2 linked regions of the Prosthecomicrobium sp. N25 genome follow. The protein of the gene in region 1 interacts with the protein of each later gene in a pairwise test. Links are inferred from orthologs where the notes say so. Each region holds a gene or a part of one and is shown on either strand. Other genes may lie near its edges.

The links.
Region 2: the proteins of WBG79_RS26615 (region 1) and WBG79_RS09720 interact in binary tests that used the Escherichia coli proteins (3 or more experiments, as listed by UniProt). The link is inferred for Prosthecomicrobium sp. N25 from one-to-one orthologs.

What each region holds. Positions count from the first base shown.
Region 1 is NZ_JBBCAT010000006.1:180,383-193,012, forward strand. What follows is about bases 1,958-5,466. They hold WBG79_RS26615 (2-oxoglutarate dehydrogenase E1 component), read left to right. Parts: upstream 1,958-2,299; coding sequence 2,300-5,266; downstream 5,267-5,466. Other genes in these bases: sucD (succinate--CoA ligase subunit alpha), read left to right, coding at 1,958-2,151; odhB (2-oxoglutarate dehydrogenase complex dihydrolipoyllysine-residue succinyltransferase), read left to right, coding at 5,339-5,466. Also shown: sucC (ADP-forming succinate--CoA ligase subunit beta), read left to right, coding at 1-1,183; more of sucD, read left to right, coding at 1,273-1,957; more of odhB, read left to right, coding at 5,467-6,583; WBG79_RS26625 (SDR family oxidoreductase), read left to right, coding at 6,617-7,363; lpdA (dihydrolipoyl dehydrogenase), read left to right, coding at 7,453-8,850; WBG79_RS26635 (hypothetical protein), read right to left, coding at 8,887-9,357; WBG79_RS26640 (hypothetical protein), read right to left, coding at 9,509-9,679; WBG79_RS26645 (TraB/GumN family protein), read right to left, coding at 9,799-10,806; WBG79_RS26650 (tyrosine recombinase XerC), read right to left, coding at 10,825-11,766; WBG79_RS26655 (primosomal protein N'), read left to right, coding at 11,857-12,630. UniProt on the Escherichia coli protein: E1 component of the 2-oxoglutarate dehydrogenase (OGDH) complex which catalyzes the decarboxylation of 2-oxoglutarate, the first step in the conversion of 2-oxoglutarate to succinyl-CoA and CO(2).
Region 2 is NZ_JBBCAT010000001.1:2,144,264-2,160,980, forward strand. The notes cover bases 5,185-8,105. They hold WBG79_RS09720 (ABC-F family ATP-binding cassette domain-containing protein), read left to right. Parts: upstream 5,185-5,656; coding sequence 5,657-7,555; downstream 7,556-8,105. Other genes in these bases: WBG79_RS09715 (cyclase family protein), read right to left, coding at 5,185-5,490. In the rest of the region: WBG79_RS09685 (PucC family protein), read left to right, coding at 1-662; WBG79_RS09690 (hypothetical protein), read left to right, coding at 667-1,263; WBG79_RS09695 (FecR family protein), read right to left, coding at 1,343-1,969; UDP-glucose 4-epimerase GalE, read right to left, coding at 2,181-3,170; WBG79_RS09705 (glutathione S-transferase family protein), read right to left, coding at 3,250-3,924; WBG79_RS09710 (hypothetical protein), read right to left, coding at 4,011-4,403; more of WBG79_RS09715, read right to left, coding at 4,669-5,184; WBG79_RS09725 (CHASE2 domain-containing protein), read right to left, coding at 8,257-10,341; WBG79_RS09730 (Crp/Fnr family transcriptional regulator), read right to left, coding at 10,338-11,078; WBG79_RS09735 (porin), read left to right, coding at 11,558-12,952; WBG79_RS09740 (porin), read left to right, coding at 13,707-15,179; WBG79_RS09745 (alpha/beta fold hydrolase), read right to left, coding at 15,327-16,295; WBG79_RS09750 (lytic transglycosylase domain-containing protein), read right to left, coding at 16,351-16,717. UniProt on the Escherichia coli protein: Genetic data indicate it may be involved in ribosome assembly or function.

The sequences.
Region 1 (12,630 bases):
CGAGTATCAAGCCAAGGCCGTCCTCAAGGACTATGGCGTGCCGGTCTCGGCCGGCGCTCCGGCCTTCACGGTCGAGGAGGCGGTCGCGGGCGCGAAGTCGCTGCCTGGCCCGCTCTACGTGGTGAAGAGCCAGATCCATGCCGGCGGCCGCGGCAAGGGGAAGTTCAAGGAACTCGGCCCCGACGCCAAGGGCGGCGTGCGCCTCGCCAAGTCGGTCGAGGAGGTCCAGGCCCACGCGAAGGAGATGCTCGGCAACACGCTGGTGACGCTCCAGACCGGCCCGGCCGGCAAGGTCGTCAACCGCCTCTACATCGAGGACGGCTCCGAGATCGCCCGCGAGCTCTACCTGTCGATCCTGGTCGACCGCGCCACCGGCAAGGTCGCCTTCGTGGTCTCCACCGAGGGCGGCATGGACATCGAGGCCGTCGCGCACGACACGCCCGAGAAGATCCACACCTTCCGGGTCGACCCCGCCGCCGGCTACCAGCCCTATGTCGGCCGCAACGTCGCCTACGCGCTGAAGCTGGAGGGCGCCCAGGTCAAGCAGTGCGTCAAGCTGGTCGGCGACCTCTACCGCGCCTTCGTCGAGAAGGACATGAGCCTCCTCGAGATCAACCCGCTGATCGTCACGAAGGACGGCAACCTGCGGGTCCTCGACGCCAAGGTGAACTTCGATTCCAACGCGCTCTTCCGCCATCCCGAGATCGTGAGCTTGCGCGACGAGACCGAGGAGGACGCCAAGGAGATCGAGGCCTCCAAGTACGACCTCTCCTACATTGCGCTCGACGGCACCATCGGCTGCATGGTCAACGGCGCCGGCCTCGCCATGGCGACCCTCGACATCATCCAGCTCTACGGCGAGAGCCCGGCCAACTTCCTGGACGTCGGCGGCGGCGCCAGCGAGGAGAAGGTCACGGCCGCCTTCAAGATCATCACCGCCGACCCGCAGGTGAAGGGCATCCTGGTCAACATCTTCGGCGGCATCATGAAATGCGACATCATCGCCCGCGGCGTGCTCGCGGCGGTGAAGACGGTCGGCCTCCAGGTGCCGCTGGTGGTGCGCCTCGAAGGCACCAACGTCGAGCTCGGCAAGCAGATCATCCGCGAGTCCGGCCTCAACGTGATCGCGGCCGACGACCTCGACGACGCGGCGAAGAAGATCGTGGCGGCGGTCCGGGGGTGATTCCGGACCCCATCCGTCCGCCGCGACCCGCAGGCGGGACGGTTCCTCAACCGCACTGAACGACGCACGACGCCCGGAGGCATCGTCTCATGTCCGTACTCGTCAACAAGGATACCAAGGTCATCACCCAGGGCTTCACCGGAGCCCAGGGGACCTTCCATTCGGAACAGGCGATCGCCTACGGCACCAAGGTCGTCGGCGGCGTGACGCCCGGCAAGGGCGGCACGACCCACCTGAACCTGCCGGTCTTCGACACGGTCGGCGAGGCGAAGGCGGCCACCGGCGCGACCGCTTCGGCGATCTACGTCCCGCCGCCCTTCGCGGCCGACGCCATCCTGGAGGCCATCGACGCCGAGATCGAGCTGATCGTCTGCATCACCGAGGGCATCCCGGTGATGGACATGGTCCGGGTCGGCAAGGCGCTGAAGGGCTCCCGGTCGCGCCTGATCGGGCCGAACTGCCCGGGCGTCCTGACCCCGAACGAGTGCAAGATCGGCATCATGCCGGGCCACATCTTCAAGAAGGGCTCGGTCGGCATCGTGTCGCGCTCCGGCACGCTCACATACGAAGCGGTCAAGCAGACGACCGACGTCGGCCTCGGCCAGACCACCGCGGTCGGCATCGGCGGCGACCCGGTGAAGGGGACCGAGTTCATCGACGTCCTGGACATGTTCCTCAAGGACCCGGAGACCAAGTCGATCATCATGATCGGCGAGATCGGCGGCTCGGCCGAGGAGGAGGCCGCGGAGTTCATCGCGTCGCACAAGATCAAGAAGCCCATGGCCGGCTTCATCGCCGGCGTCGCGGCCCCTCCCGGCCGCCGCATGGGCCATGCCGGCGCGATCATCTCGGGCGGCAAGGGCGGCGCCAAGGACAAGATCAAGGCGATGGAGGCGGCCGGCATTCGCGTGTCGCCGTCGCCGGCCAAGCTCGGCGAGACGCTCGTCGCCGTCCTGAACGGAAAATAAGCCGAACGCGGCGACGATGAGGCAAGACGGCGCGCGGGCTTCCGGGCGGCGCGCCGGCGAGGGGGACGAGACTTCACGAGGACCGACGCCCGAAGAACGGGCGCGGCCTCCAGCAGAGGCGGGACCCGCGAGGGGCCCGGGACGGACGATGGCGAATTCCGCTCTCGAATTCCTGTACGGCGGCAACGCCGCCTACATCGAGGAACTGCACGCGCGCTACGAGCAGGACCCGGCATCGGTCGACGCCGGCTGGCGGGACTTCTTCGAGGAGCTGAAGGACGACAAGCAGGCGGTCATCAAGAACGCCAAGGGCGCCAGCTGGGAGCGCAAGGACTGGCCGCGGCCGATGAACGGCGAGCTCGTGTCCGCCCTCGATTCCGACTGGGGCTGGCTCGAGAAGCAGATGGGCGACAAGCTCAAGGGCAAGGCCTCGGCCAAGGGCGCCGAGATCACCCAGGAGCAGTTGCAGGCCTCCGCGCGCGACAGCGTCCGCGCCATCATGATGATCCGCGCCTATCGCATGCGCGGCCATCTGCACGCTCGGCTGGACCCCCTCGAGATCGCCGCCGAGAAGGACCACGAGGAGCTGCATCCCTCGTCCTACGGCTTCACCGAGGCCGATCTCGACCGCAAGATCTTCATCGACAAGGTACTCGGTCTCGAATTCGCGACCGTGCGCGAGATGATCGGCATTCTGCGCCGGACCTATTGCGGCACGCTCGGCATCGAGTTCATGCACATCTCGGATCCGTCCGAGAAGGCCTGGATCCAGGCGCGCATCGAGGGGCCGGACAAGACCATCGCGTTCACCCCCGAGGGCAAGCGCGCGATCCTCAGGAAGCTGATCGAGGCCGAGGGCTTCGAGAAGTTCATCGACGTCAAGTACACCGGCACCAAGCGCTTCGGCTTGGACGGCGGCGAGGCCCTGGTGCCGGCGCTCGAGCAGATCATCAAGCGCGGCGGCAATCTCGGCGTGCGTGAGATCGTGCTCGGCATGGCGCATCGCGGCCGGCTGAACGTGCTCGCCAACGTCATGGGCAAGCCGCACCGGATCATCTTCCACGAGTTCAAGGGAGGCTCTGCGGCTCCCGATGAGGTCGAGGGCTCGGGCGACGTCAAGTATCACCTCGGCGCCTCCTCGGACCGCGAGTTCGACAACAACAAGGTGCACCTGTCGCTGACCGCCAACCCGTCTCACCTGGAGATCGTCGACCCGGTGGTGCTCGGCAAGGCGCGCGCCAAGCAGGACCAGCTCGCCGACAAGCCGCGCGGCGACGTCGTCTCCCTCGACCAGCGGGCCCGCGTGCTGCCGCTCCTCATCCACGGCGACGCCGCCTTCGCGGGACAGGGCGTGGTGGCCGAGTGCCTAGGCCTCTCGGGGCTGCGCGGCCACCGCACCGCCGGCTCGATCCACTTCATCATCAACAACCAGATCGGCTTCACCACCAACCCGCGCTTCTCGCGCTCGTCGCCCTACCCGTCCGACGTCGCCAAGATGATCGAGGCGCCGATCTTCCACGTGAACGGCGACGACCCCGAAGCGGTCACCTTCGCCGCCAAGGTGGCGACCGAGTTCCGGCAGAAGTTCCACAAGCCGGTCGTCATCGACATGATCTGCTACAGGCGCTACGGCCATAACGAGGGCGACGAGCCGGGCTTCACCCAGCCGATCATGTACCGGAAGATCCGCAACCACCCGACGACCCTGCAGATCTATTCGGAGAAGCTGGTCGGCGAGGGCGTCGTGACGCGCGGCGAGGTCGAGGAGTGGGCGGCCGACTGGCGCAAGCATCTGGACGGCGAGCACGAGGCCGGCCAGGGCTACAAGCCCAACAAGGCCGACTGGCTCGACGGCCGCTGGGCCGGCCTGAAGGCCGCCGGCGGCGAGGCCGACGAGGCGAGGCGCGGCAGGACCGGCGTCCCGAGGGCCGAGCTGAAGCGGCTCGGCCTGAAGATGACCGAGGTGCCCAAGGGCTTCAACCTGCACCGCACGATCGGCCGCTTCCTCGACAACCGGCGCCAGATGATGGAGACCGGCGAGGGCATCGACTGGGCGACCGCCGAGGCGCTCGCCTTCGCGACCCTCCTGCTGGAGGGGCACCCCGTCCGCCTGTCGGGCCAGGATTGCGAGCGCGGCACCTTCTCGCAGCGCCACTCGGTCCTCTACGACCAGGAGACCGAGAGCCGCTACATCCCGCTGAACAACCTCGCGGAGGGCCAGTCCCGCTACGAGGTCATCAACTCGATGCTCTCCGAGGAGGCGGTGCTCGGCTTCGAGTACGGCTACTCGCTCGCCGAGCCGAATGCGCTGACCCTCTGGGAGGCCCAGTTCGGCGACTTCGCCAACGGCGCCCAGGTGGTGTTCGACCAGTTCCTGTCGTCGGGCGAACGCAAGTGGCTGCGCATGTCGGGCCTCGTCTGCCTGCTGCCGCACGGCTACGAGGGGCAGGGGCCGGAGCACTCCTCGGCGCGCCTCGAGCGCTTCCTGCAGATGTGCGCCGAGGACAACATGCAGGTCTGCTACGCCTCGACGCCGGCCAACCTCTTCCACGTCCTGCGGCGGCAGCTCGAGCGCGAGTTCCGCAAGCCGCTGATCCTGATGACGCCGAAGTCGCTGCTCAGGCACAAGAAGTGCGTGTCGAAGCTGTCGGACTTCGACGCCGACTCCTCCTTCCACCGCCTGCTCTACGACTACGCGGAGACCAATCCGGAGCTGACCGCCACGCGGCTGGTGCCGGACGCCCGGATCCGGCGCGTCGTCCTGTGCACCGGCAAGGTCTACTACGATCTTTTGGAGGAGCGCGAGAAGCGCGGCATCGACGACGTCTACCTGCTCCGCGTCGAACAGCTCTACCCGGTGCCCCTCAAGGCGCTCGTCAAGGAGCTGACCCGCTTCCGCCAGGCCGAGATCGTGTGGTGCCAGGAGGAGCCCAAGAACATGGGCGCCTGGTTCTTCATCGAACCCTACCTGGAATGGGTGCTGGCCCAGGTCGACGCCAAGTCGCGCCGCCCGCGCTACACCGGACGGCCGGCCTCCGCCGCCACCGCCACGGGCCTGATGTCCAAGCACATGGCGCAGATGCAGGCCTTCCTGAACGACGCCCTCGGCGACTGATCCCTCCCAACGGGGCCGGGCGGCCGCCGTGCGGCCCGGCCGAAAAAGACCCGAAAGCAAGAGACCGACACCATGGCCACCGAAATCAAGGTTCCGACGCTCGGGGAATCCGTCACCGAGGCGACCGTCGCCAAGTGGTTCAAGAAGCCCGGCGAGGCCGTGAAGGCGGACGAGCCGCTCGTCGAGCTCGAGACCGACAAGGTCACGGTCGAGGTCCCGTCGCCGGCGGCCGGCGCGCTCGAGTCGATCCTCGCCGAGGCCGGCCAGACCGTCGCTGTGGGCGCCCTCCTGGGCACCATCGCGGCCGGCGCGGCCGGGACAGCCTCCCCGGCGGCCGCGGCCGCGGCCGCCCCGGCCCCTGCGGCTCCGGCCCCGGCACCCGCCCCCGCCCCCGCCGCGGCGGCGCCCTCCGGCGGCATGCCGCCGGCCCCCTCCGCCGCCAAGCTGATGGCCGAGACCGGCGTCGCGGTGGCGGAAGGATCCGGCAAGCGCGGCCAGGTGCTGAAGGGCGATGTCCTCGCCGCGATCGACACCGCCGCGAAGGCGCCCGCACCCGCCCCGGCCCCCGCCCCGGCGGCGCCGCCCGCCCCGCGCCCGAGCCCGGCTGCCGACGACGCCTCCCGCGAAGAACGGGTGCGCATGACCAAGCTGCGCCAGACGATCGCGCGCCGCCTGAAGGACGCCCAGAACACCGCCGCCATTCTGACGACGTTCAACGACGTCGACATGTCGTCCCTGATGGCGATCCGCAACCAGTATAAGGATCTCTTCGAGAAGAAGCACGGCGTGCGCGTCGGCTTCATGGGCTTCTTCGTCAAGGCCTGCGTAGCGGCCCTGAAGGAGATCCCCGCCGTCAACGGCGAGATCGACGGGCAGGACGTCATCTACAAGAACTACTACCACATCGGCGTCGCCGTCGGCTCCGACAAGGGCCTGGTCGTGCCGGTCGTGCGCGACGCGGACAGGCTGTCGATCGCCGGCGTCGAGAAGGTTATCGGCGACTTCGGCCGCCGCGCCCGCGACGGGCAGTTGAAGATCGACGACATGACCGGCGGCACCTTCACGATCTCGAACGGCGGCGTCTACGGCTCGCTGATGTCGACCCCGATCCTCAACGCGCCCCAGTCCGCCATCCTGGGCATGCATCGCATCGAGGACCGTCCGGTCGTCCGCAACGGCCAGATCGTCGTCCGCCCCATGATGTACCTGGCCCTCTCCTACGACCACCGCATCATCGACGGCAAGGAGGCCGTGACCTTCCTGGTGCGCGTCAAGGAGATGATCGAGGATCCGCAGCGCCTGGTGATGGACATCTGATGTCCGGCCTGTATCGGCGGGGAGGGATCGCGCATGTCTGACCGGGTTCTCGTCGTCACCGGCGGGAGCCGCGGGATCGGACGCGCCACCGTGCTCCTGGCGGCCGAGCGCGGCTACGACGTCGTCTTCTCCTTTGTGAGCGACAAGGCGGCCGCGGACTCCCTCGTCGACGCCGTTTCCAAGGCCGAGCGGACCGCCGTCGCGGTCCGGAGCGACATCGGCGTCGAGGCCGACGTCCTGGCCCTCTTCGCCGCGGCCGACCGGCTCGGCACCCTCGCGGGTCTCGTCAACAACGCCGGGGTGCTCGACCTCCAGGCGCGGGTCGACGAGATGTCGGTCGCGCGCCTCGAACGGATGATGCGCATCAACGTCATCGGCACGATCCTCGCGTCACGGGAAGCCGTGAAGCGCCTGTCGACCCGTCACGGCGGCAGGGGCGGCGCGATCGTCAACCTGTCATCCGCCGCCGCCGTGCTCGGCGCGCCCGGCCAGTACGCCGACTATGCCGCCTCCAAGGGCGCCATCGACACCTTCACGCTCGGCCTCGGCCGCGAGGTGGCCGCGGAGGGCATCCGCGTCAATGCCGTCAGGCCGGGCCTGATCGACACCGACATCCACGCCTCCGGCGGCATCCCGGACCGCATCGCCCAACTCCGCGACACGATCCCGATGAAGCGCGAGGGAACCGCCGAGGAATGCGCCCGCGCCATCCTCTGGCTCCTGTCCGACGAGGCGAGCTATTCGGTCGGTGCGGTCCTGCCGGTCACCGGCGGCCGATGACGGGTCTCCATATACGGATTGCCGGGTCGACGGCGCGGCCGAGGCCGCGCTAGACGGGCGCCAGAAGCAGTGCGAAAGGCAGGAAGGTCATGGCCTACGATCTCGTCGTCATCGGAACCGGCCCGGGTGGCTACGTCTGCGCGATCCGTGCGGCCCAGCTCGGCCTCAAGGTGGCGGTCGTCGAGAAGCGCAAGACGCACGGCGGCACCTGCCTGAACATCGGCTGCATCCCGTCCAAGGCCCTGCTCCACGCCTCCGAGCTGTTCGACGAGGCCGGCCACGGCTTCGCGGTGCTCGGCATCAAGGCAACGCCGGAACTCGACCTGCCCGCGATGATGAAGCACCGCGAGGACACGGTGCGGTCGAACGTCACCGGCATCGACTTCCTGATGAAGAAGAACAAGATCACGGCCCACCACGGCACAGGACGCATCGTCTCGGCCGGCCAGGTCGAGGTCACCGCCGAGGACGGGTCGAAGCAGGTGCTGGACACCAAGGCGATCGTGATCGCCACCGGTTCCGACGTCGCCCGGCTGCCCGGCATCGAGATCGACGAGAAGCAGGTCGTCTCCTCCACCGGCGCGCTGGAACTCGACAAGGTCCCGGGCCGGCTCGTCGTCGTCGGCGCCGGGGTGATCGGCCTCGAGCTCGGCTCCGTCTGGCGCCGCCTCGGCTCCGAGGTGACCGTCGTCGAGTATCTCGACCGCATCCTGCCCGGCATGGATCTCGACGTCGCCAAACAGTTCCAGCGCCTTCTCGAAAAGCAGAAGTTCGCCTTCCGCCTGTCAACCAAGGTGACGAAGGTCGAGAAGGCCGGCGACTCCCTGAAGGTGACGGTCGAGCCGGCGGCCGGCGGCGAGCCCCAGGCGATCGATGCCGACGTGGTGCTGGTCGCCATCGGCCGGGTCCCCTACACGGCCGGCCTCGGCCTGGAGGAGGTCGGCGTCGCCAGGGACAATCGCGGCCGGGTCGAGATCGACGCCCACTTCCGCACCAGCGTGCCCGGCATCTACGCCCTCGGCGACGTCGTGAAGGGCCCCATGCTCGCCCACAAGGCCGAGGACGAGGGCGTGGCGGTCGCCGAGATCCTCGCCGGCCAGGCGGGCCACGTGAACTACGACGTCATCCCGGGCGTGGTCTACACCATGCCGGAGGTCGCCTCCGTGGGACGCACCGAGGAGGAGCTGAAGGCCGCCGGCATCGCCTACAAGGCGGGCAAGTTCCCCTTCACCGCCAACGGCCGCGCGAAGTCGACCCGCCATACGGACGGCTTCGTCAAGGTGCTCGCGGACGCCGCGACCGACCGGGTGCTGGGGGTCCATATCATCGCGGCCGGCGCCGGCGAGATGATCCACGAGGCGGCGGTGCTGATGGAGTTCGGCGGCTCCGCCGAGGACCTCGCCCGCACCTGCCACGCCCACCCGACCATGTCGGAGGCCGTCAAAGAGGCGGCCCTGGCGGTCGACAAGCGCCCCATCCACATGTGAGGCGGGCGCGCGTGCGCCCCGCGGCACGGCCGGAGGTCAGTTCTCCACCCGCTCCATCTCGTAGGTGACCTGGCGCGGTTCCAGCGGCACGCGCAGGAACCGGGTGGTGACGCTGAGTCTGAGGCGCCCGTTCGCGGGCGCCTCCACCGTGATGGCCCGCTCGACCCGGTCCTCCCGGTAGGCGGCGACGAGCCCGAGCCGGTCGGCCCGGGACCCGGTCCAGGCCGCGGGGATGGCCTGCCAGGCGCATTCGTAGCGGAGGCAACGCACCCTGAGGGCGATCTCGGCCCTCGGCTTGCCGGCGTCCTGCTCGCGGCAGTCGACGCGGATGTCGGCCGCGATCACGTCGCTGCCCTCCACCGGCGCCACGTTGCGCCAGGCCCCGGCGAATCGGGCCGCGTCGCAGGCGGCGTCGGTCGACCCGGCGCGCTCGGGCGTCAGGCCCAGCGTGAAAACGAGGAACCCTGCGGCGGCGACGCCGGCGGCTCCGATCCCATGACGTCTCATCGTGGCTCTCCCCGGTTCTTAGGTCCGGTTGGCGGGGAGAGTGGACCGGGCTGCGTGAATGCCCCGGGAAATGCGCGTTCAGTTTCGGTTCATGCGGCCGCCCCTTCGTGAAAAAGGCGCCCGGAGGCGCCTTTCGCGACCGGCCGGGGGCTCAGTTCTTCACGGTGGCCGGTGCCTGAGCCGGAGGCGGGGCCTCGGCTGTGGTGATGGGCTGGGCGGGCTTCGACTGGGCGTTGACGTTGTGCCCGCAATCGGCCAGGGCGGCCGAGGCGGAGAGCGCGAGCCCCAGGCCCGCAGCGACGACGGATGCTGTCCGGATCATCGATCGTTCTCCTCGCAGAAAGGCGCGGGATCGGGGAAGCCGACCCCGCGGTTGTCAGCCTAGCATCATCCGCCCCGCCCTGGCCATCCGCCCGCTCATCACGTCTGCGCCGGCAGCCGTCACGGGACCGCCGTGAGCCGGTAGCCCGACCGGCGCAGCAGGGCGACGAGGCCCTCCTCGCCGACGAGGTGCAGGGCCCCGACCGCCAGGAACGCGTTGCCGCCGTCGATCAGCGGACGCGCGGTCGCGGCCATCGCGTGGTTGCGGCGGAAGGACGCGTTGCGCAACAGGCCCTCCGCGAAGCCCGACCCGCCCTCGGGCGGCCTGAACAGGGCGACCGCCGTCGCCCACAAAAGTCCGACCCGGCCGCTCCGATAGAGCGCGACGGTCGTCTCCTGCAGGTCCTCGAGCCGCGGCCCCGCGGCGACCAGCGCCCGCAGGAAGGCGATCTGCTCCGCCTCGCTCATCGCGTCGATGGCCTGGAACTGGTCGATCACGGTTTCCAGGTCGACCACCGGCTTGCCGGCCGCCTTCGCGCGCTTGCCGATGGCGATGTCGAGGAAGTCGACCCCGGCGATCCACCGCTGCAGTTCGCAGGGCGGATACATCAGGAGCCCGAAGGAGAGGATCCAGGGCTTCCAGCCCATCACCGCCCAGCCCGGGATGCCGCGCCGCTCGACCTCCGCCTTGACGGCCGCCCAGGCCTCCGGCCCGATCACGCCCGCGAGCGTCCGGCCGTCCTGGTAGACCATGGCCGTGAGGCCCTCGCCATAGGCGGCCCGGGCCAAGGCCGGGTCGAGCACATTGGTGTTCTCGAGCGCCACCACCCGCGCCCCGTCGAGCGCCCGGGCCCGGGCGGGCGGCAGGTCGAGGATGCGCGGATCCGACAGATGGGCGGTGCCGAGCAGCCACGAGGGGGCCGCCCCGTTCGGCGGGTCGATGCGCCAGAAGCCCGCCTCCCCGTTCTCGACCGCCGCGCCGCTCGCCAGGATCGCCGCATGCTGCACCGGATCGGCGGTCTTCATCTCGGCCAGCAAGTCGCGCCCGCCGCAGACCGGCGGGGCGGCCTCGGCCGGCGCCGACAGGAGGGCGGCGACGATCAGCGGAAGAAGGCGCAGGGCGCGCATGGGACGCCTCCGGGACGGTCAGGCACGGGGATGGGTCTTGCGATAGATCTCGATCAGCCGCGCGGTGTCGACCCCCGTATAGACCTGGGTGGTGGACAGGCTGGCATGCCCGAGCAGTTCCTGGATCGAGCGCAGGTCCGCCCCGCCGGCCAGCAGGTGGGTCGCGAAGGAGTGCCGGAGCGCGTGCGGGGTGGCGCTGTCCGGCAGGCCGAGCGCCCCGCGCAGCCGCTCGACGGCCAGTTGCACCACCCGCGGCGACAAGGGTCCGCCCTTCACGCCGACGAAGAGCGGCCCCTCCGGCTCGAGCGGCCAGGGACAGAGCTTCAGGTAGTCGAGCACGCCCCGCCGGATCGCCGGCAGGATCGGGACCACCCGGGTCTTGCCGCCCTTCCCCGTCACCCGCAGGCTCTCGGCGGCGATCGGCGCGGCGGCCCGCGTCAGCGCCAGGGCCTCGGAGATGCGCAGTCCCGCCCCGTAGAGGAGGCCCAGAACGGCGGCATCGCGCGCGGCCACCCAGGGCTCCTCGGCGAGGCTCTCGCGGGCGTCGACGAGCCTGAGCGCCGGCCCGGCCTCCAGCGGCTTTGGGAGCGACTTCCCCGGCTTTGGCGCGCGCACGGCCGCGAAGGGCGCCGCGTTGACCCCGTCCCGCCGCTCCAGGAAGCGCACCAGGGACCGGACCCCCGCGAGCGCGCGGCCGAGCGAACGCGCCTCGAGTCCCTCGTGCCGGCGGCGGGCCAGGAAGGCGCGGACGTCGGCGGGCCGGAGGTCGGAGAGCGCGGCGATCCGGGGCGGCTCCCCCAGGTGCCCGGTCAGGAAGGAGAGGAACTGGCGCGCGTCGCGCTCGTAGGCCTCCAGGGTCTTGGGCGAATAGCGCCGCTCGGCCCCCAGGTGGCGGAGCCAGTCCTGGACGGCGGCGGCGAGGTCCGGCGCGGCGATGAGGAGAGGAGCCTGACTGGTCATGGCCGCATCTTCCGGGCACGTGATGAACGGCCCATTACCGCCTATCTTCCCCTCATGCTCCCGCCCCGTCCGAATCGCCCCCCTGCCCCCATGGACGAAACCGACCTCCTCTTCGCCGACCCCGCCCGACCGGACCGCGACGTGGTCCCGGTTGTGGTGCCGGTCGCGATCGGCACGGCCTATTCCTACAAGGTGCCTCGCGGCATGACGGTGCGCCCCGGCTCGATCGTCACCGTGCCGCTCGGGCCGCGCGAGGTGATCGGCGCGGTCTGGGACGACGAGCCGGGCGGGGAGCCCGTCGGCCACAACCGGCTCCGGCCGATCGCCGGCGTCTTCGACGCCCCGCCCCTCGACCCCACCGTGCGCCGCTTCGTCGACTGGGTGGCGCACTACTACATGATGCCGCGCGGCATGGTCCTGCGCATGGTGCTGCGCGCGCCCGAGGCGCTGGAGCCGGAGCCCCCGGTCCGCGGTGTCCGCCTGGCGGGCCCGCCGCCCGAACGCCTGACGCCGGCCCGGCGCCGCGTGCTCGAGGCCCTGGAGGGCGGCTTCGCCTGGTCGCGTGTCGGCCTCGCCGCCTCCGCGGGCGTCTCCGCCTCCGTCGTCGACGGCCTGATCGCCTGCGGCACCCTCGAACCCGTGGACCTGATGCCGGGCCGGCCGGCGCAGATCCCGGAGCCCGACTACGCGCGGCTTGAACTCTCCGCCGACCAACGCGAGGCCGCCGGCGTCCTCACCGAGGCGGTCCGGGACGGCGGCTTCAAGGTCCTGCTGGTCGACGGCGTCACCGGCTCCGGCAAGACCGAGGTCTATTTCGAGGCGATCGCCGAGACGGTCCGACGGGGCCGCCAGGCCCTCGTGCTT
Region 2 (16,717 bases), on another replicon or contig:
CCGGCCAGGCCCTCCGCCGTCTTGTCGCCGTCGGCCTCGGCACCATGGCGTTCGGCATGCAGGACGTGCTCCTGGAGCCCTACGGGGCGACCGTGCTCGGCCAGTCCGTGAGCGAGACGACCCGGCTCACCGCGACGCTCGCCGCCGGCGGCCTCCTCGGCTTCAGCCTGGCGTCCCACGTGCTCTCGCGCGGCGCCGACCCGATCCGCATGGCCGCCTCGGGCGCCGCGGCCGGGGCACTCGCCTTCGCGGGCGTGATGGCGGCCGGCCCGGCCGGCTCGACCTGGCTCTTCGTCGCCAGCGTCGGCTTGATCGGCTTTGGCGGCGGCCTCTTCGGCCACGGCACGCTCACCGCCACCATGAACCTCGCCCCGCCTGCGCAGGCCGGCCTGGCGCTGGGCGCCTGGGGCGCCGTCCAGGCGACCGCCGCCGGCGTGGGAATCGCGGTCGGCGGGCTTCTGCGTGATCTTCTCGGCGCTCCCGCGCGTACCCTCTTCGGTCCGGCGGGGGATTTCACCGCCGTGTTCGCCCTGGAGTTCGCGCTCCTGGCGGCGACCCTCCTCATCATGCTGCCGCTCCTGCCGGGGTCCGCCACGGACCTGCGTCGGGGCGGCCCCGGGCGGCAGGGGCCCCGGTTCACGCCCCAGACCAGAACGGAGTAAGGCCATGGTCCAGACCCTCTGCCGCATGTACCCGACCAACGCCGAGGCGGAAGCCGCCTTCGCCGAGCTCGGCCGCTACACCGACTACGAGGACAAGTTCCTCTTCTCCGCGACCGACCCGGCCACCGGCTCGGCGCTGACCCGCGACGCCGTCGAGAAGGCCATGATGGGCGCCTTCATCCCGCGCGCCGAGGCGCAGGTCTACGCCGCCCGCGTCGCGGCCGGCCACAGCCTCGTGGCCGTGCATGCCCCCTTCGGCACCGCCCTGACGGCGACCACCATCCTGGACCGCCACGGCCCCATCGACTCGGGCATCCCCGCGCCGGCCTACGAGCCCTACCAGTACGATCCGCGCACGCCCTTCTCGAGCGTCCTGTGGCTGCCGACCCTGTCGAAGACCCGCCTGCCGTTCCAGAAGGTGACGGGCCTCCCGACCCTCACCGAGGGCCCCGCCCTGATGACGCGCCTGCTCGGCCCGCTGCTCACCGGCACCAAGGTCTTCACCACCTTCATGCCGATGCTGACGCGCGACCGCACCCCCTTCTCCAACCTCCTCAACCTGCCGACGCTCACCGAGAAGAAGTTCTTCGTCCGGCCATGAGCCGCCGCGGCGGCGCGTGCCGCGCCTCGTCCGGGGTTGCGGGGGAGGGGTGGGGGCTGGGACGAAACGCCGGGCCGCCTCAGGTCACCGACGCGATGGCCTCGCGGATGCGTGGGGCGCCCCAGGCCTTGACCTCGCTCGGGGGAGCGCCCGGGGAGGGGATATCGACGCCCTGACCCGATCCGAGGACCCGGCGCTGGCCGCCAGCCTCGACGGCGACCTCGCCGCGCTCGACGAAGACTCCGAAGACCCCCCGGCTCGGGCCTGCGAAGAAGCGGGTGCCGCGCACGGCGATCAGGCCGAATGTCGAGCGGATGCGGACGTCCGTCTTCGGCGCCGACTCCGGCCGGTCGAACAGCAGGGCACCCTGGCCGAGGTCGAGGACGCCGCCTCGCTCGGCGACGAACCGGTCGATGCGCAGCTTCGCCTCCGCGCCGAGCCGGACCGTCGTGGCGCTGCCGAGCTTCATGGAGACGCGGGCCTGGACGCCGGTGGACACAAGGTCTCCGTCGAACACGTCCGCGGCCTGCTCCAGACGGCGGCGTTCGGCCGCGAGCTCCGCGAAGGCGTCGCCGATCGCCTCCCCGACATGGCCGACCCGGAGCGCCGCCCGGGCCCGGCCAGCGGGTTGCACCAGCGCGACCGCGCCGGCCGCCAGGCCCGCGGCGGCGATGAAGAGGCTGCGGCGAGAAAATCCCGCGTCCATGGTCCTGTCGTCTCCGGGATACCCGACACACCCGACGTCGGGCGAAGTCTACACCCGATCGATGCCCGCCCGCATTCAAACCCGCGTCAGGCGCCCCGATCCGACGGCCGGCGCCGGAACTCGAGCCCGCGCTCCCGGTCGAGGTCGTCGATGACCATGTTCTGCAACTCCCAGCAGGGGCAGGCGGGCCGGGGCCCGGAAGACGACGGAGTCAGATCTGATTGCGCGTCTTCAGGTGCCGTTCCCAGGCGAGCGCATGGCCCACGATGGTGTCTAGGTCGTCCCATTGCGGCGTCCAGCCGAGCGTCTCGCGGACGCGGTCGGACTGGGCGACCACCTTCGGGCTGTCGCCCGGGCGGCGGGGGGCGTACCGGACCGGCAGCGTGACGCCGGCGACGCGCTCGACGGACTTCAGTACCTCCAGCACCGAGAAGCCCTTGGCGTAGCCGCAGTTGGCCACGAGGCTGGGATTGCCGGCCCTCAGGTGGTCGAGCGCCAGCGCATGCGCGGCGATGAGGTCGGACACGTGGATGTAGTCGCGCACCCCGGTGCCGTCCGGCGTGTCGTAGTCGGTGCCGAAGACCTGGATCTCCGGGCGGTCGCCGAGCGCGGTCTCGCAGGCGACCTTGATGAGGTGCGTGGCGCCCTTGGTCGACTGTCCGGTCCGCCCGCGCGGGTCCGCGCCGGCGACGTTGAAGTAGCGCAGCGCCGCGTAGCGGAAGTCGTGCGCCTTGGCGACGTCGGCGAGCATCATCTCGGTCATCAGCTTGGACGTGCCGTAGGGCGACAGCGGCTTCAGCGGCTCGTCCTCGGAGACCGGGATGCGCTCGGGATCCCCGTAGACGGCGGCCGTCGAGGAGAACACGAAATTGCGCACCCCGTTGCGGACCGCCGCGGCGATCAGGGCCCGACTCTTGACCGTGTTGTTCAGATAATAGGCGAGGGGATCGGCCACCGATTCCGGGACGATGATCGACCCGGCGAAGTGGATGACCGCATCGACGGCGTGCCGCGCCATCAACTCGTCGAGGAGCGCGTCGTCGGCGATGTCGCCCTGGACGAAGGTCGCCTCCGGGGCGACGGCCCAGCGGAAGCCCGTCCGGAGGCTGTCCAGCACCACCACGTCTTCGCCCCGGTCCACCAGGGCCCACACCATGTGGCTGCCGATATAGCCGGCCCCGCCCGTCACCAGTACCGCCATGAGTCCCGCCGTTCCTTCGTTCGCCCGGCAGACCATAGCCGACGACGGTTGCCGAAGCCCTAGCGCCGATCGCCGCCCGTCAGCGGCCCGCGCCGAGCCCGCAGGCCTCCTCGCAAGCGGCGTACCAGATCCGGACGGGATCGTCCGGCGCGAGGAGCTCGAGGCTGCTGACCGTCAGGGGCCAGTGCAGCGTCCCGCATACGGCGTAGTCGGCGTAGGTCGGCCCGGCGCCGCCGATGAACGGCTGGCTGCGCAGCATGAGCCGGAGCGGCAGGAGGGCTTCCCGGAACGCCGGGATGCGCGCCTCCCGGTCGGCGCAGACCGCCTCCAGGCTGCGGCCGAACCGGGCCTCACGGCTCGCGCGGAAGTAGGCCTGGTCCTCCGGCGCCAGGAGGGCGTGGATGTCCGTCAGCACGATGGGCGAGATCTGGGGCAGCAGCGCGTTGGCCCAGGCCTCGACGAAACGCGCCGCCGATTGGCCCGCCGGGCCGCCGAAGAGGCTCGGCCGGTCCGGATAGGCCTCTTCCAGATACTCGGCGATCGCCCAGCTGTCGCGCACGAGCCGCCCCCCGTCGTCGATGACCGGGACCGTCTTCTGGCCGCCCCCCGCGATGCGGGGAATGGCCGTGAACGGCGTCGGCACGGTCTCGACCGGAAGCCCCTTGTGGGCGAGGGCGAGCCGGATCCGACGGCAGTAGGGGCTCAGCCGGCGGTCGTCGGCCGTGCAGAGGTCGTAGAGAACGACGGGCTTCATGGCGTGGCGGCCGGCTCCTGTGGCGGGGGCGCCATGAGGCACGCTCCGCGCCCGCCGGGCAACCTCCGGCCGCGGGATGCTGCCCGTCAGGTGCGGATGCGGCCCTTCTCGGTCCAGACCACCTTGCCGGTCTCGTCGACGAAGAAGACCAGCACCGATGTGGCGTCGGGCCGGGCGGGCACCTCCAGGCTGGCCCGGACCGGCGGCACCGGCCCCGTGCAGGGCTCGCCCGAGCGGTCCAGCGACACGGTCACCGCGACCGTGCCGGCGCCGGTTCTGGCGCCCTCGGGCTTGCCCTCCCGGGCGGTGTCCACCGACCAGCAGGCCAGCGCCGGCTGGAAGACCGCGTCGACCGCGATGGTGTCGCCGGAGAGGCGCGCGTTGACGCCGGAGAGCTGCGCCTGCGGATGGTCGAAGGTGACGAAGCCGAGGGCGACGACGCCCGCGAGGACGACCCGGAGATCGAGGGAGCGGAACATGGGCAACGGTCCTTCATGAAATCCCGGCCGGAGCGGACGGGCGCGCATCCGCCGCTCCGGACAGGCTCGAGGTTGGATGTGGCATCGGGCGGAAATCGGGCCCGATCGGGGCCATTCGCTGGCCCCATCGGGACTGCCCCCGTTCAAAAAGCCTCAACCTTGACAGACCGTTAACATCCACCGCCGTCCACAGGCGGGGCGGACCGGGTCCGACGCCCGGATCCGGTCCCTCTGCCGGCCCCCCGACCCCGCCGGCGCCCTCGGTTCACACCAGCGCCAGGATGCGGCTCGGGCCGCCGGTGGCGTCGCGGATCTTCGGCTGGCCGATCACGATCGTCGCCCCGACCGGCGGGACCGCGCCGAGGTTGGCTACGCATTCAAGGCCGAAGCGGCCGGACGGCAGCCACATGTAGTGGACCTTGAAGTCCTTCGAGGGGCCATGGTCGAGCGAGGCGGAATCGACCGCCAGGCCGCGCACGCTGCGGGTCTTCATGAGGTACTCGGCCGCCTCGGCCGAGAAGCCGGGGAAGTGCAGCACGCCGTTCGCGTCCTTGCCCATGAACTTGGCCGTGGTGACGTGCTTGTCCCAGCCGGAGTTCATGGCGACCACAGCGCCGTCGGGGATCTTGCCGTTCTTGCCCTCCCAGGCCTCGATGTCCGCGACGGTCACCTGGGCGTCCACGTCCTTCTCCGCCTTGGCGGCGATGTCGACGACGGCGAGCGGGGCGACCAGGGCATCCGCCGCGATCTTGTCGATCGTGGCCCCGGCCTCGGAGAAGTGGATCGGGGCGTCCATGTGGGTGCCGGCATGCTCGATGATGCGCCACCAGTAGAGATTGAAGCCGTCCTTCTTGAAGTCGAACTGCTTCTGCATCTCGATTCCCGGTACGCCGAAGAAGGTCGGGAACTCCGGGCTCATCGTGTGGGTGAGATCGACCACCTTGGAGAAGCTGCGCGCCTGAGCGGCGGCGACGCCGGGCAGCGCCGTGGCGGCGAAGCCGGCCGCGGTGGCGGCGGTGGCACCCCTGAACAGGCCGCGGCGGGTCAGTCGCTTGAGGACCGCTTCCTCGCATCCGGGAACACACATCTCGTCTTCTCCCTGCGCTGTTTCTTCGGGCCGTCCCGGCCCCGTCCGGAGAGTAAGGCGGCGGTGCGGGCCCGGTCACCCCGTTACGATGTAACAGTCACGCCCAGCCCCGAGCGGCGCCGCCCTCTCGACGCGGACCGGTTCCGCGGCTAAGTCCCTTGGCGCCATGATCACCGTCTCGGACCTCACCTACCGCATCGCGGGCCGCACCCTCCTGGAGCAGGCCTCCGTCACCATTCCGGCGGGCGCCAAGGCCGGGCTCGTCGGCAAGAACGGAACCGGCAAGACGACGCTCTTCAAGCTCGTCACCGGCGACATCGCCGCCGAGAGCGGGTCGATCGCGGTCCCGCGCGGGGCCCGCATCGGCGGCGTGGCGCAGGAGGCGCCGGGCAGCGCGATCGCGCTGATCGACTTCGTGCTCGCCGCCGACACCGAGCGCGCCGCGCTGCTGGCCGAAGCCGAGACCGCCACGGACCCGCACCGCATCGCCGAGATCCATACCCGCCTCGCCGACATCCGCGCCCATTCGGCCGAGGCGCGCGCGGCGACGATCCTCGCCGGCCTCGGCTTCGACCACGAGGCCCAGCGCCGGCCCTGCTCGGACTTCTCGGGCGGCTGGCGCATGCGGGTGGCGCTGGCGGCCGTCCTCTTCGCCGAGCCGGACCTGCTCCTCCTCGACGAGCCGACCAACTACCTCGACCTCGAGGGCACGCTCTGGCTGGAGACCTATCTCGCCCGCTATCCCCACACCGTCATCGTCATCAGCCACGACCGCGACCTGCTCAACAACGCGGTCGAGATGATCGTGCACCTCGACCAGGGCAAGCTCGTCGCCTACCGGGGCGGTTACGACAGCTTCGAGCGGCAGCGCCGGGAGAAGATGATCCTGACGCAGAAGATGCGCGAGAAGCAGGAGGCGCAGCGGGCGCACATGCAGGCCTTCATCGACCGCTTCAAGGCCAAGGCGACGAAGGCGCGCCAGGCCCAGAGCCGGATGAAGGCGCTCGCCCGGATGGAGCCGATCGCCGCGCTCGCCGCCGACGAGGTGATGCCCTTCTCGTTCCAGGCCCCGGCCGGCCGCCTCGCGCCGCCGATCCTCGCGCTCGACAAGGTCGCCGTCGGCTACGAACCGGGCAAGCCGATCCTGCGCAACATCTCGCTCCGGATCGACACCGAGGACCGGATCGGCCTGCTGGGGGCGAACGGCAACGGCAAGTCCACCTTCGCCAAGCTGCTGGCCGGCCGGCTCCCGGCCATGCAGGGCGAGGTCAAGCGGGCCAACAAGCTCGGCATCGGCTTCTTCGCCCAGCACCAGCTCGACGACCTCCTGCCGGGGGAGAGTCCGGTCCAGCATGTCTGGCCGCTGATGAAGGGCGAGCCCGAGGCGAAGGTCCGGTCGCGCGTCGCCCAGATGGGCCTGCCGACGAGCCGCATGGACACCCCCGCCAAGGACCTCTCGGGCGGCGAGAAGGCACGGCTCCTCATGGGCCTCGCCACCTTCGCGGGCCCGAACCTGATGATCCTCGACGAGCCGACCAACCACCTCGACATCGACAGCCGCGAGGCCCTGGTCCAGGCGCTCGCCGAATACGACGGCGCCGTCATCCTGATCAGTCACGACCGCCATCTGGTCGAGGCGACCGTCGACCGCCTTCTGCTCGTCGCGGACGGCACGGTCTCGTCCTTCGACGGCGACATGGACGACTACAAGAAGCTGATCCTGGAGCGCGCCAACCGCGAGGGCCGCACCGACCGGGACACCGAGACCCCGAAAACCTCGGCGCAGGACCGCCGCCGCCTCGCCGCGCAGATCCGCGAGCAACTCGCGCCGCTGCGCAAGGAGATCCGCGCCGCCGAGACCCGGCTCGAAAAGCTGCAGGCCGACCTCGCCCGCCTCGACCGCGACCTCGCCGACCCGGCCCTCTTCACCCGCGACCCGGCGAAGGGCACCCGCCTCTCCAAGGAGCGGGCCGACACGGAACGGGCCATCGCCGCGGTCGAGGAGCGCTGGCTCGCCCTCTCCTCCGAATACGAGGACGCCGAGAAGGCCGCCGCCGAGGGCTGAGCCGCCCCTCTGTCCAGGGCGTTGCCGCCCTCCGTCGGGGTGCTGCCCCTCATGGGCGGGCAAGTGATGTCCCGGCATCCGCATTCCCGGACAAGGCGCGGCACGCGCCGCAGATCCGGGACCCAGCGCGACCCCCGATCCGCAGCACTGCGGCGGGTGGAGGGCATTGGACCCCGGCCCTCCGCTGCGCTCCGGCCGGGGATGCGGGGAGAGGGGGTGCCCCAAGGTCGGGGGATCTTGCGAACCCCACCCCTCCATCCGCATTCCCGGACAAGGCGCGGCACGCGCCGCAGATCCGGGACCCAGCGCGAGCCCCGATCCGCAGAGCTGCGGCCAGTGGAGAGCGCTGGACCCCGGCCCTTCGCTACGCCCCGGCCGGGGATGCGGGGGAAAGGGTGTGCCCCAAGGTCGGGGGATCTTGCGAACCCCCACCCCTCCATCCGCATTCCCGGACAAGGCGCGGCACGCGCCGCAGATCCGGGACCCAGCGCGGGCCGCCATCCGCAGCGCTGCGGCCGGTGGAAGGCGCTGGACCCCGGCCCTTCGCTCCGCTCCGGCCGGGGATGCGATCGGGGAAGGGGCCCGGACGTCGGAAGCAGCCGGCCGCTCCCGCACCGCGACCGGCGCCACCGCCTCCGCCATGCGGTTGGACCACTAGGCCCCTAGGAACCCGTATTCCATGGAGCCCCCGGAACCCGCGTTCACGCCTCCGCCGACAGCCGCTCCGCGACCGGGTCGCCCGGGAGCTTCGAGGCGAGTGCCGCGAAGGCCTTGCGCCCGGCCGGCGGGTCTTCCGCCATGAGCGCCGCCGCCGTCTCCCACGCCTCGGCGATCGCGGGCTCGACCGGATGGGGCCAGGGCTCGACCACGACGGTGTCCGACCCGCGTCCGCGCAGCCGGATGGTGCCGAGGCTGCGGAACGCGATTCCGGGCACGCGCGCCCGGGTGCCCGGCCCGACCGCGATCGCCGAGCCGAACAGCTTGTTGGACGCCTCCAGCCGCGCGGCGGAGTTCACCGCGTCGCCATGTGCCGTGTAATCGAGCTTCCGCCCGCCCCCGACGTCGCCGACGATCGCCCGGCCGGTCTCGATGCCGACCCGCGTCCGGCCGAGCCCGAGCGCCCGCGCCTCCGCACCCTGGCGGAACGCCTCCGCGAAGGCGACGACCGCGAGCCCCGCCTCGACGGCGCGGCGGGCATGGTCCGGCACATCCAGGGGTGCGTTGAAGAAGGCGTGCACCGCGTCGCCGACCACCTTGTCGATGGTGGCCCCGTGGTCGACCAGGATTCCGATCAGCCCCTCGAAGTAGCGGTCGAGCAGGGCGACCAGCACCGCCGGCTCGGCCCGCTCCGTCATGCTCGTGAAGCCCTCGATGTCGGTGAAGAGCGTGGTGATCTCCCGGATCTCGCCCTCGAGCCGGACGAGGCCCGGGTTCTCGACGATGCGGCGGACCACATCCGGGGCGAGATGCTGTTCGAACCGCCGCCGCAGCGCCGCCTCCCGCCGCCTCGTCGCCGCGAAGGCCGCCAGCGCGGTGGTCGCGAAGGTCGCCGCCGCCACGAGCGCCGGGGTCGCCGGATCGAGGATCGTGTCGGCCGCCAGCGTCGCCGCCGCTGCCGTTCCCGACCAGGCCGCCGTCACGAGCCCCGTGGCGAGAAGGCCGCCCGCGGGGCCGAGCCGCAGCGCCGCCGCGAGCGCCGCGAGGCCCAGGACACCTGCCGCGAGCCGCTCGGCGAGCGCCGCCCAGGCCGGCCGGACGGGCGACCGCCCGTCCAGGATCTGCCCGGCCGCCTCCGCCTGGATCCTGACCGACGGCGCGAGCGGGTCCGCCACCGTCGCCCGGAGCCCGCCCGCCTCCGGCGCGCTCGACCCCACGAAGACGATCCGGCCCGCCAGGCCCGCCCCGTCGAACCCGTCCGCCAGCACGCGCGCCGCCGGCACGACCCTGCCGGCCCAGGCCGCGCCCGAAGCCGGCCGCAGCCGCATCGTGGCGTCCGCCCCGAGCCGGACCGGCCGGTCGCCGATGGTCAGCGTCGGCGGCGCGGGCGCGAGCATGAAGAGCCCGGCCCCGAGCCCCGCCCGCACCGCCTCCGCGGCGAGCCCCGCATAGGGCCGCCCGTCCGCCAGCGCGAGCATCGGCACGGACCGGACCGTGCCGTCCGAGCCGGCCGGCAGGGACAGAACCCCGACCGCGCGCACCGCGCCCGCCACGCCCGGCGGCGGCGAGAGCGCCCCCGGCGCGGCCCAGGGATCGAGCGCCGCCGGCCCGCCCGTGACGGCGATCGACGCCGGGGGCGGCAGGTCCGCGCCCGGCTCCGGCGCCAGCACCAGGCCCGCGACGGTCGGCGCGAGCGCCGCCGCGGCCGCCAGCCGCTCGTCCGCGTCCGGGACCTCCCGGCCGAGATCGGCGAGCTCGGGCCGTCCCAGGCGCTCCGCGAGCAGCCGGCCGGCGGATCGGACGGAGAGCCGGTCCGGCCCGTCGAGGAGCACGTCCAGCGCCACCGCCGCCGGCTTGGCCGCCGCGATCCGCTCCAGGAGCGCGGCCAAACGCTCCCGCGGCCACGGCCAGGGTCCGAGCGCCGCGAGGCTGTCCCGGTCGATGTCGACGATCCGCACCCGGTCGTCCGCCGGCTGCCGGGGAAAGGCCGCGAACAGCGCGTCGACGGCCGCCTCGCCGAGCCGGTCGCCCGTCGCCCCCGGCGCAAGGCTCCAGGCCCCGAGCGCGAGGGCGAGGACGGCGAACCCGGCCGCCGCCGCGCCGGGCCGCCGGATCCGGGCGAGCCTCACGAGCCGCCCTCGGGCTCCTCGGCGACCGCCGTGAGCCGGTCGAGCCGGCAGACGAGGTCCGCCCCCTTGCGCTGGATGGCACCCGCCTCCTGCATGGCGAGGAGCGCCCGGTTCACCTTCGGCCGGCTCGCCCCGACGATGTCGGCGAGGTCGCTCTGGCTGAGGTCGAGGTGGAGGCGGACGCTCGCCCCCGCGTTCGGGTCGACCTGGCGGGCGAGGGAGAGCAGCAGCCGGGCGAGCCGGGCCTCGATCCGGTGCAGCGCGATCGATTCGAGTTGGTCCGTCGTGTCCCTGAGGCGGCGGCACAGCATGGCGACCACCGCCCGCGAGAGGGCGGGCGAGGCCTCCATCAGCCGGCCGAACTCCGCCCGCGACAGGATCTGAGCGGCAACGTCCGTCATCGCCGAGGCGTCCGCGGTTCGCGCCCCGCCGTCGAGGAGCGCGATCTCGCCCACGAGCGTGCCGGGCCCGGCGATCCGGAGCGAAAGTTCGCGGCCCTCGCCGGACATCACCGAAATCCGCACGCGCCCCTCCTCGACGAGCAGCGCGAAGTCGCCCGGGTCCCCGCGCGAGAAGATCAGCGTCCCGGCCGGATAGCGGCGTGACTTCAGGGCCCGCGCGACCCGCCCCAGGTCCTCCGCGCCGAGCCCCGCGAAGGGCTCCGCCTGCGCCAGCAGCCCCGCCGTCCCCTGCCGTCCCGCCCCCGCCGCAGGGGGCCCCCCGCCGTCGTGATCCATCGCCCCGTCCTCCGCCGAGGCGCCGAGCATAGCGCCCCCGGCCGAATCGAAAAACGCCAGATCCGACCCGGATTTACCCATCGTGAACCATGGTGCGCCGCGGCCGGCTGGCTGCCCGACCGGTCCACGGCTGCGAGGGAGCGCGGGCCGACCTATCAATTCACATAACAGCATGTAATTAAATAACAGGTCTGAGAAAAGCCTTAGTGTAGGATTCACATAAGAAATAACAGTGTGAGAAATGATCGAAACAAACATATGACATGCAGAATACGTTATGTAAATCGTGGCGTCTTTGCAACGTAAGCTCCGCAAATCTATTCGAGCGGCCGCTCAGATCGACTCAGGACTTCATTTCGGGAGCTTCACGGGTATGGTCGTGTCGATCGGTGACGCAAGGTAAGCCGGCCGCGAGGTCGATGCCTTCAATCGGGTCAGGATTGGTCGCCGGCAGTCACGAACCAACAGGGGGTTCACCAATGAAGTTCAAGTACGCCACCATGGCTGCGGCCATGCTCGCCGCGACGGGGGCCTCGGCCGCCGATCTCGGCCGGCCGGCTCCGGCTGCCGTGGACTACGTCAAGGTCTGCGACGCCTACGGCACCGGCTTCTTCTACATCCCGGGCACCGAGACCTGCCTCAAGATCGACGGCTACGTCCGCGCCGACTACCGCTACCAGAGCACGACGCCGTACCTGATCAAGAGGGCTGGCGGTGCGGTCACCAACCGCTACTACTTCGGTGGTTTCGGTGCGACTCCGACCGCCACGACCCGCAACCGCAACGACATCTTCACCCGCGCTCGTGCGCTGTTGCACTTCGACGCCCGCACCAACACCGAGTTCGGTCTGCTGCGGTCCTACGCCGAGGTGTTCTTTACCACGAACAGCGGCGACAACGGCGGCGTCGCGACGTCCCTCGATCAGGCCTTTATTCAGTTCGGCGGCCTGACCGCCGGTCGTGCCCAGTCGTTCTTCGACTTCATCACCGGCTACGCCTACGGCATGCACTACCATGAGACCTGGCCGGACTCGAAGACCAACCTGCTCGCCTACACCTTCTCCTTCGGCAACGGCGTGTCCGCGTCGCTGTCGCTCGAAGATCCGTCGACGAGCGGCCGTCGTCGCGGCACTGCCAACTTCGGCACACCCGTCCCCGCGTTCACTCGCAACACGATCGGCGGAGCCGGTGTCCTCGCTCCCTTCTTCTCGACCTACGACTTCGGCTACCAGGGCGTGAAGGTTCCGGACGTCGTCGGCCAGCTGGCGATCGCCCAGGCCTGGGGCAAGGCGCAGCTCAGCGTCGCCGCCCACCACGTCTACGGCACCGGCACCGCCGTCGGCGGCCCGGCGGCCGCCCCGGTCTTCGGCACCGTCTACAACAAGGACGATTGGGGATACGCGGTCGGCGCTGGCGTCGAAGTGAACCTGCCCATGATCGCGCCCGGCGACAAGATCTTCGCCGAGGCGTTCTACGGCAAGGGCGCGATGAGCTACGTCTGCGTCAACTGCTTCAACGCCTACGGTCACCTGGGCGCCGACGCCGTGATCGGCACCCGCGGCAAGCTCGGCCTGACCGAGGCCTGGTCGCTCAGCGGCGGTTTCTACCACGCCTTCTCGGCTCAGTGGGACTTCTCGGTCAGCGGCGGCTATGCCGCTGTCGACGGCCTCGGCGCCAACGACTACGACCAGTACGAAGTCGCCGGCACCCTGCGCTGGAAGCCGGTCGCCGGTCTCCAGATCGGCGCCACCGCCGAATACCGGAACCTCGAGTTCTCGAACGCCACCCGCGCCTACTACAGCGCGCCGGGCGTCGCTGCGCTCAAGAACAACGACTCCTACGTGTTCGGCCTCCGCGTCCAGCGGAACTTCTGATCCACCGAAGGATCGTTCTCGATCAAGGGCCCGGCGGGAAACCGCCGGGCCTTCTTCGTTCGGTCTCACCCGAACCGATGGAGAGCGCGGCGCCGCCGGCCTCCCTTATGCGAGTCGGAGAGCATTCGGGCCATCGAATCCCCGCGGTGCCCCGATCCCCCGCACGTCCCGCGACATCCCCGCGCCGGTCGCCGCCAGGCCACCGGCCGACTCGATTCCCGCAGGACGGACCCGCTCGCGGCCGATTCGTGCGCCGCGCGGGTCTCCCGGCGGCCCTCGGCAAGCCCCGGGCGCGCCATCGGGCCGCCAGCGGGCGGCACGCCGCGGCACCGGGCCGATGCCCCGGGCCGGCGCCCTCGTTAATCCTGTCAGGCGCCTGCAAGGGTGTCGGGCCCTGCCGTCCGGCCCGGCTCCGGCCGCCCTTCACAAGGCGGTGAAGTGTCGGAAATCGGGCACTTTTCCGGCCTCTTGCCGAAGTTCAGGGCCCCCTCTCGCCACCACCCCGAGGCGCCCGGGCCTCCCCTTCGGACAGGGTTAACGGCCACGCTCCCGCACTGTGGCGTCCCGGCAACGCACGGATCGGAATGTTGAAATGTCTAGGAAACTGCATGCGCTGGCACTTCAAAATATTCAGGCCCGGAGTATGGTCACGGTCGAACGGCGACGCGAGGTCAGTGGGTGAACCCATCGAGGCCTCTTCGGTCGGGTCAGGACCAGGGTCGCCGTGAGACACGAACCAACAGGGGGTTCACCAATGAAGTTCAAGTACGCAACCATGGCTGCGGCCATGCTCGCCGCGACGGGGGCCTCGGCCGCCGACCTCGGCCGGCCGGCTCCGGCTGCCGTGGACTACGTCAAGGTCTGCGACGCCTACGGCACGGGCTTCTTCTACATCCCGGGCACCGAGACCTGCCTCAAGATCGACGGCTACGTCCGCGCCGACTACCGCTACGGCGACACCACGTCGTACCTGCGCACCACCACCAACTCCCGTACGCTTCTGCGTGCCGCAGATCCCAACGCCGTTCCGCCGATCCCGGCCCTCTACACCCGCTTCAGCCGGGTTGGCACGACGGATGCCTACTTCGGCCGTCTCGGTGGCGACCGCACTCGTGACGACATGTTCACCCGCGCTCGCGCCCTCCTGCACTTCGATGCCCGCACCAACACCGAGTTCGGTCTGCTGCGCTCCTACATCGAAGCCTACTGGTCGCTCAACTCGCGTTCGGGCGGCAGCGTCGTCGCGACCGAGCTCGACCAGGCCTTCGTGCAGTTCGGTGGCCTGACCGCCGGCCGCGCCCAGTCGTTCTACGACTACGTCACCGGCGTCGCCTACGGCATGGACTACCACTCGATGTGGGGTGACGCGAAGACCAACCTCTTCGCTTACACCTTCTCCTTCGGCAACGGCATCTCCGCGTCGCTGTCGCTGGAAGACCCGTCGACCTCGAACCGTCGTCGCGGCAGCCTGAACGCCACTTACGTGGACAACTTCACCTTCCGCACCATCACGAACATTCGCGACTTCTACGGCTTCGCCTACCAGGGCATGAAGTACCCGGACGTCGTGGGTCAGCTCCGCATCTCTCAGGCCTGGGGTTCGGCCCAGCTGATGGCGGTCGCTCACAACATCTACGGTGCCGCGGCTACGGGCGCGGGCAGCCAGACCCGGCTCACGGGCACCGCCAACAAGGACGATTGGGGCTACTCCGTCGGCGCCGGCGTCCTCGTGAACCTGCCGATGCTCGCCGCCGGCGACCAGTTCTTCTTGCAGGGGAACTACTCGGATGGCGCCATCGGTTATGCCTGCGCGAACTGCTTCACCGGCTTTGGCGCCCTCGGTGCCGACGCTGTCCTGACTCGCCGCGGTGGCTTCAAGACCACCGAGGCCTGGACCGTCAGCGCCGGCTTCAAGCATAACTTCTCGGCCCAGTGGGAGTTCAACATCGACGGCGGCTACGGCTCGGTCGATGGCTACGGCGCGAACGACTACGACCAGTACGAAGTGGCTGCGGACGTCCGCTGGAAGCCGGTCGCCGGTCTCCAGATCGGTCTCGCCGCCGAGTACCGCAACGTCGAGTTCACGAACGCGACCCGTGCGGCCTACTCCGGCTCGACCTTCGGCGCTGCGCCGACCGCGGTCGGCGGCACGCAGACCCGCACGGACTATCGTCTGCGCAACAACGACGCCTTCATCCTCGGCCTCCGCGTTCAGCGCAACTTCTGATCGGATCTCCGATCGCGAACTCGGGGCCTGGCGGGAAACCGCCGGGCCCTTTCCTTTTTGCGCGCCGGCCCTTGCGGGCGCACGCATGGTCGTAAGCCCCGGCCTCGCCGGCCGCGCTTCGTGCCCCAACGGGAAGGAAAGCTGGTCTCAGCCGGCGGACGTCCCCCGGTGCTCGGCCCTGTCCAGGAAGGCGCCGATTCGCGCTAGCGTCGCCTCGTCCTCGAGCAGCGGCGCGTGCCCCTGCCGCGGGACCGTATGGGCCTCGAGCCCCGCATGCCGCGCCGCCATGGCGGTGACCGTCATCTCCGAGAGAATGTCCGAGAGCGCCCCCCGGATCACCAGGACGGGAACGTCCTTCAGCGCCTCGAACGGCGCCCAGAGGTCGGGGAGGGGGGACTCGGGCGTGAGCTCGTCGAGCCCGCGCGACAAGGCGGGGTCGTAGTCGGGGACCGGCCGTCCGTCGGCCTCGCGATAGAGCCGCCGCGCCATCCGGGCCATCGCCGCCCGGTCGAGATCCGGAAACTGGCCGCCCCCCAGCCGCGCGACCGCCGCCTCCGCCTCCGTCCAGTCCGCCGGCGCCGGACCGACGCCCACGTAGTCCTTGATGCGCAGCAGCCCGTCGCGCTCCAGCACGGCCCCGACGTCGTTGAGGATCGCCGCTTTCAGGAGCCAGGGCCGCAGTGCGGCCAGGATCATCCCGACGATGCCGCCGCGCGAGGTGCCGAGCAGCGCCACCTGCGGCAGCCCGAGCGCCGCCAGCCCGACGATCACGTCCTGCGCCTCGATCAACGGCGAGTAGCGGTCCGGATAGGGATCGCGGTCCGATTGCCCGCGCCCGCGGAAGTCCAGGGTCACGACCGGACGCCGTCCCGCCAGGAAGGCCGCCACCGGCTCGAAGTCCCGCCCGTTGCGCGTCAGGCCCGGCAGGCAGAGGAGGGGCAGGGGGGCGTCATCGAGCTCCCCGTAGATCCGGCCAGCGATGCCGAGCCCGTCCGGCACCTCGTAGCGGAACGGCCGGAACGGCGTCGCGAGGGCGTCGATCTCCGGCGGGCCGATCTGGATGGGCGGGGCCGGGGCAGGGGCGGGCGCGCGCGAGGGGACCGCAGCATCCGACATCGCTTGCCTCTCCTTCACCCGGCGCGATCGCCCCGGGGCCGTCCTCGTCGGGTCCTCAGTTGGCCGAAGCCGCGGCGGCTGGGCTCACGATGGACCCGGTCATCGACGACCGCGCGCCGACGCCGCGCCGGAGATCCTCGGCGATCTGCAGCCGCTGGCCCTCCAGCCGGAAGCGGTAGACCTGCAGGTTCTCCAGCACTCGGTGCACGTAGTTGCGCGTCTCCGAGAAGGGAATCCGCTCCATCCAGTCGATGATGTCGACGTCGCCCGTGCGCGGGTCGCCGTAGGCCTGCACCCATTCGCGGATCCGGCCCGGCCCGGCATTGTAGCCGGCGATCGCCATCACGTAGTTGCCGTCGTAGTTGGAGACGAGATTCGCCACGTAGGCGGCGCCCAGCTTGACGTTGTAGCGGATGTCGTTC